2 linked regions of the Exiguobacterium sibiricum 7-3 genome follow. The protein of the gene in region 1 interacts with the protein of each later gene in a pairwise test. Links are inferred from orthologs where the notes say so. Each region holds a gene or a part of one and is shown in the gene's direction. Other genes may lie near its edges. The genes, in order: P402_RS0113040 and hprK.

Evidence for each region.
Region 2: the proteins of P402_RS0113040 (region 1) and hprK interact in binary tests that used the Bacillus subtilis proteins (3 or more experiments, as listed by UniProt). The link is inferred for Exiguobacterium sibiricum 7-3 from one-to-one orthologs.

The regions. Positions count from the first base shown.
Region 1 is NZ_KK211190.1:2,323,370-2,326,533, forward strand. The notes cover bases 336-3,164. They hold P402_RS0113040 (HTH-type transcriptional regulator Hpr), read left to right. Parts: upstream 336-1,379; coding sequence 1,380-1,949; downstream 1,950-3,164. Other genes in these bases: P402_RS0113030 (HIT family protein), read left to right, coding at 406-831; P402_RS0113035 (hypothetical protein), read left to right, coding at 954-1,295; P402_RS0113045 (peptidylprolyl isomerase), read left to right, coding at 2,220-3,137. Also shown: P402_RS0113025 (TcaA second domain-containing protein), read right to left, coding at 1-275. UniProt on the Bacillus subtilis protein: Negative regulator of protease production and sporulation.
Region 2 is NZ_KK211190.1:653,790-657,030, forward strand. What follows is about bases 212-3,117. They hold hprK (HPr(Ser) kinase/phosphatase), read left to right. Parts: upstream 212-1,149; coding sequence 1,150-2,085; downstream 2,086-3,117. Other genes in these bases: P402_RS0104235 (DUF4097 family beta strand repeat-containing protein), read left to right, coding at 212-531; P402_RS0104240 (hypothetical protein), read right to left, coding at 637-1,029; lgt (prolipoprotein diacylglyceryl transferase), read left to right, coding at 2,085-2,918; ppaX (pyrophosphatase PpaX), read left to right, coding at 2,923-3,117. Also shown: more of P402_RS0104235, read left to right, coding at 1-211; more of ppaX, read left to right, coding at 3,118-3,241. UniProt on the Bacillus subtilis protein: Catalyzes the ATP- as well as the pyrophosphate-dependent phosphorylation of 'Ser-45' in HPr, a phosphocarrier protein of the phosphoenolpyruvate-dependent sugar phosphotransferase system (PTS).

The DNA.
Region 1 (3,164 bases):
TCCGGGTCCGCCTTAAACCATTTCATGAGCTGATTCGTTTCCGCAAGCTTTAACGGTTTGTTGTTGAGGTAAACTAATTGTTGAAACGTTTCCCGATCTTGTTCCTGCAATGCCTTTTGAAAGACTTGGTCTGTCTGTTGCCGATCTGCAGCCGGTTTGATTTGACTCCAACCGATCCAAGTCATCAGACAAGCAAGTGTAATGATACCCACGATGAGTCCGATTCGCTGATTTCGTTTTTTCTTTTTTTCATATACAGTGATGCGAGACGGCATCTTCGTTTCCCCTACCTTCTTATTTTAGGATTTCCTTTAGTTTAGAAACCCTTCATATCCTTGTCAATCGCCCGCAAGACCGATTCAGTCGAGTATACTAAAGCTATATCCATCTGAAGGAGTGAGTCCATTGCAAAAAGAAAACTGTATTTTCTGTAAGATTGCTAATCACGACATCCCAAGCCATAAAGTTTTTGAAAATGAAGAAGTTTTAGCTTTTCTCGATCTATCACAAGTAACGAAAGGTCATACGCTTGTCATTCCAAAACAGCACGCTGATAACGTCTACGATTTATCTGCAGAAAGTGCACGGGCTGTTTTTGCGACCATTCCGGAAATCAGTCGTGCTTTACAACAGGAGACGGGTGCTGCCGGAATGAACATTTTATCGAACACCGGGAAGGTTGCCGGACAGTCTGTTTCCCACTTTCATCTCCATCTCATTCCACGCCATGATAAACACGATGGCTTTGGTGCGAAATGGGAAGTACACAATGAAGATTATACGGCTGAGGAATTAGCAACAATCGCCGAATCCATCAAAAACCGTCTCTGACGACTTCAAAAACCGGTCAATTACTGACTCATTTTAGAAATATTGCCGAAATAGGTTTCTAATATCGAATTTTCGGTAAAATAATATGAAACAAATATTTTAATATCGAAAGGAGGTAAACTATGTCGAAGCGTCCCCATCGTAATTGGGTCGCTTTTGGTGCTACGCTGTCGCTTGTGACTTTTTACGGTTTGAAGGCGCTTCGCCAAGGTACTAAAAGTGACTCTTCGAATGGTAAACAACGTCGAAATTCTTATTCTACAATCGTAACGAACATGCAGGATTTAACACAGGAGGGAAAGAATCTAATAGAGACAGCCAAACTTTCTGGCATGACCTTTAAAGAAGAAGTAACAAAAGATGTCTCTCAGTACCAGTCAGAGGTTCAAGAATCACTCGCTCGTCTTCAAAAATTTGCTGATGAGGCAAAACAAGACGTCGATCATCTCACTCCCCAACAGTAACGATCCGCTGCTTCGATTTGTTTTTGTATAGTTTGCATTTTGCGCGTTTGAGCCATTGTCACCTTTCGAAAGGATGAGTCAGATATGGAACACGAAAAATTATATCCTGGACAAGAAGCACTGTTATACAGTCATAAAATTGTCCAATTGAGCAAAGCACTATGGAAAACGGTAGAAAAAGATTGGCAAAATTGGATCAAACCATTTGATTTAAATATTAATGAACATCATATTTTATGGATTTCCCATGCACTGGGTGGTGCTTCGATTTCTGAAATCGCCAAATACGGTGTGATGCACGTCTCGACTGCATTCAACTTCTCTAAAAAATTAGAAGACCGTGGACTTTTGACATTTTCGAAAAAAGAGACGGATAAACGAAATACCTATGTCCAACTGACCCCGGAAGGTGAAAGTCTATTGCTTGAGACGATTCAAGCGTTCCGTCCAGAAGAAAATGGTGTTTTCCGTGCTTCGTTGCCACTCCAGGAGCTTTACGGTAAATTCCCAGAGCTGACAGACATATCAGCAATCGTTCGTCGTCTCTATGGCGACAGCTTTATGGACATTTTTGCAGAGACATCAAAAATGATTACAGAAGAAGCGGACCGGCGTCCACAAGACCCGGTTATCGACTCGATCAAAAAAGCATGACCTTTGCACGAATTCTTGGAGTTAACGTTCTAAGCCTTGTGGCCTAGGACGTTTTTTTGTGATTTTTGAAAGTAACGTTCCCTTTACCGTTCTGTCTCAAAACGTTGCGATGCCTCACAATTTCCCACAAAAATAGTCCTCTCCTCTTGTACTTGATGTGATAGCATGGGGTAAGAGCAAATCACTTTCGATTTTGCGGAAAGCTGTCAAGATAACGAAGATATGATATGATAGAACGGTTGAAATAAATGGTAAATTAGGGGTGTATGTATGAAAAAGAAACTTTTAAGTGTAGCAGCAGTGGCAAGTGTATTCACATTAGCAGCATGTGGTTCAAATGACGAAGCTGTCATCAACTACAAAGGTGGAGAAGTCAATAAAGCGGACGTCCAGGACGAGGCGTACCAAAAAGCAGGCGCACAAATTGCTTTCCAACAAACGATGAACAAACTGCTTGAAAAAGAATACGGTAAAAAAGTAACGGATAAAGAAGTAGAAGCTGAAGTCAAGAAAACAAAAGATCAGTTCCCGGATAAAGAGCAGTTCAATTCGACACTTCAAACAGCTGGTATCAAAAGCGAAAAAGAATTCGAAAAAGTTCTTCGGACACAAATGCTCTTAACAGAAGCAAAATCAGCAAAATCAAAAGTAACGGATAAAGAAATCGAAGATCGTTTCAACCAGGAAAAAGTGGAAGTCAAAGCAAGCCACATTCTTGTTGAAAAAGAAGCTGATGCAAAAGCAATCAAGAAACAACTTGATGAAGGCGGCGATTTCGCTAAAATTGCTAAAGCTAAATCAACGGACACTGGTAGCGCAACAAAAGGTGGAGATCTTGGATACTTCACAAAAGGTAAAATGGTCGAGGAATTCGAAAATTATGCGTTCAAGGATGGCGTTGAAGGTAAAATTTCTGACCCGATCAAAACACAATTCGGATATCACATCATCAAAGTAACAGACCGTAAAGAGAAAAAAGACTTTACGCTCGAAAAAGAATCCGATCGAATCAAAAAGGCATTAGCTGAAGAAAAAGCAGCTCAAGTCAATCCAAACGACATCTACCGTTCATTGATGAAGAAGTATGATGTTAAAATCGAGAACAAAGACTTCAAGGATGCTTTTGACCTCGATAAGCAAGAGCAACAACAAATGCAACAACAGATGCAACAGCAACAGCAACAATAAGCTTAAAAATCCCTGCTTCCATCTTGG
Region 2 (3,241 bases), 1.7 Mb from region 1 along the record:
GAAATCACGTTATCTTCGCTCGATGCGACGTCGGTGCAACTGATGACGGCGAATGGACGGATTCAGGTTCGTGACCTGTTCAGTGAAGAAGTGAAGACATCAACAGCAAACGGTTCGATCGAAATCGAAGAATCGGAAATCAAGTCTCTAAAAGCGAAAACAGCCAATGGTCAAGTCATCGCGACAGGTGTGTTTGAGCGCTCTGAGCTGAAGACGGCGAACGGAAACGTCCGTTGTGAACTGAAGACGGTCCAGGATGCGAAGATCCAAGCATCGTCGCTTGCGGGAAGTATCGCCCTGATGTTGCCGCACGGTGCGGAAGTCTACGGTGAACTGGAAACGAACTTTGGCGGGTTGAACTGTAACCTCGATGAGATGGAATTGATCCGTGATCAAAAAGAAGTCGTCAACCGGAAACTCCACTTCCTGTCAGGTCGTGGACGGACACCGAAGATTGAAGTCGCTGCCGATACGAAGACAGGTACGATTTCCGTTACACACGGTGTTCACTTGAGTCCGCAAGCCTTATAATATGATCCCTGCCTCTTACATAACGAGAGGCGGGGATTTTTTTGCGAAAAAAAAGACGACCCGCTATCAAAGGATAGGGCGCCGCCGGATAAAAAGTGGTACTGCTTAATAATCGTAATCCTGATCCATCATCGGATCGTCAAAATTCATGTTTTCGAAATTGTTCATATCATAGCCAAACGAGAAGAGCGTGATGACACCGATGATTCCGAGAACAATCGAGAGAATGATCAGCCCAATCCCCATCCAACTCTTCCGGCGTGAGCGGTTCCAATAGAAAATGATAGCCAAAATATACGAGATGAACGAACCGCTGATAAAGATCCCGATAATCGAGATGATGAAGAACAATAATGCCGTTTGATCCTGGTTACGCGAATACGCTTTCCACATATCAATCAGGGCGATGATGAGATAAACGAATCCAACAATGGCAAGAATTCCGAATAAAATGAAGATAATAATAATGCCAATACCACTACCTGATGATTCCATCATGGTAAACCCTCCTTTTTTTCCTATCTGTACTCCATTCCCAAGATTGCCCACTTCTAATCGAAATCCTTGATTTTGATAAAAATATGGTACAATACTTCAAGTGAAAGGGGCTGATTGAGCGTGCAACCAAAAGTGCGAACAGCTGAAATCGTAAAGCAATTCAATTTAAAAATTGTCACCGGGGAAGAAGGACTACATCGTCCGATTCTGACGGCTGATCTTTGTCGACCAGGTCTTGTCCTCGCCGGATATTACGCCTATTATCCAGCAGAACGTCTCCAGATTCTCGGGAAAACGGAATTGACGTTTTTCAACAACTTGACGTATGAAGAACAGCTGGAACGAGCAAATGTTCTCTGTACGGATGAAACACCGGGAATTTTGATTACACGTGGTTTTGATGTGCCGGAAGCCATCGTCAAAGCAGCGGACGAAACGAACGTCCCCCTTTTGACGACGAAGGGACATACGACATCGGTCGAATCGCAAATCACGAATTTCCTTGAGGCAGAACTGGCGCCAACGACAGCGATGCATGGCGTGCTCGTCGACATTTACGGTGTCGGTGTCTTCATCAAAGGCGCAAGCGGCGTCGGGAAATCCGAGACGGCACTGGAACTCGTCAAACGGGGACATCGTTTGGTCGCCGATGATTCGGTCGAGATTCGCCAAACCGGGGACGGGATCCTTGTCGGGACAGCTCCGAAATTGATTCAGCATCTGCTTGAAATTCGCGGAATCGGCATCATCGATGTCATGACGTTATTCGGTGCCGGTGCCGTTCGTTCGCATAAGAAAATCAGCCTCGTCTGTAATTTGGAAATTTGGGATCAGGCGAAAGTCTACGATCGGGTAGGACTGGACCAGGAAACATTGCAAATCATCGATACGGAAATCCCGTTCTTGACGATTCCGGTTCGTCCAGGGCGAAACTTAGCCGTCATCATTGAGGTGGCTGCGATGAACTATCGTCTGAAAAACATGGGTATCAATACAGCAGAAGAGTTTGCCGGGCGTCTCGCGCAAGCGATTGAAGACGGGAACGGTGGTCTGTGATGGGAACATTAGCGAGTGTCCAACCAACGTTTGATCGGGTAGCCATCGAACTGGGCCCGATTCCGATTTATTGGTACGGGATCGTCATCGCGCTTGGCGCTGTCGTCGGTCTGATGATTGCGATCTTTGAATCAAAACGGATCGGTTTTAACGAAGAATATGCCGTCGATGTCGTTATCTGGTCGATTCCGATCAGCATCATCTGTGCCCGGATTTATTATGTCGCGTTTGAGTGGGATTATTATGGCCAGAATCTTGATCAAATCATTAACATCCGCCAGGGCGGGATTGCGATTCATGGTGCCATCATCGGTGCGATTTTGACAGTTTTGATTTATACGCGGAAGAAAAACATCTCGTTTTGGCAAATTGCCGACATTCTGGCACCGTCGCTCTTATTCGGACAAGCTGTCGGACGCTGGGGGAACTTCTTTAACCAAGAAGCTCACGGCGGAGAGACGACGTGGACCTTCCTGCAGGATACATTGCACTTACCGGACTGGATCGTCAATCAGATGTATATCGACGGTGCCTATTACATTCCAACGTTCTTATATGAAAGTATTTGGAACATCATCGGTGTCATCTTATTGATCGTCTGGCGGATGAAGTTCAACCCGCGCCGCGGTTACGTGTTCCTCGGTTACCTGATCTGGTATTCGATTGGCCGTTTTTACATCGAAGGTTTACGGACGGACAGTTTGATGATGGGAGGCGGACTCCGGACCGCGCAAATCGTCTCGATCTGTCTGATTATCTTCGGAGTCATCATGCTATTCGTGCGGAAAAATGCCGTTCGTTATTTGGACGGAACAAAACGGGAGGCGAAATGAACCGATGATTCAAACGATTTTATTTGATCTCGACGGGACGTTGATTGATACGAACCCCCTCATCCTAAAAAGTTTTGCCCATACGCTCGATTATTACTATCCGGACCGGACGTTTACGGAAGCGGAACTGCTTCCGTTCATCGGACCGACGCTTGAAAAGTCGTTTTCGGAAATGAATGCGGACCAGTGGAAAGAAATGGTCGCGTTTTACCGGAGTTACAACATCGCGATGCATGACGCGCTTGTCCTCGAATATCCGGGAGTACTCGACGGATTACGACAATTGAAGGAACAAGGCTATAAATTAGCGGTCGTCACGTCGA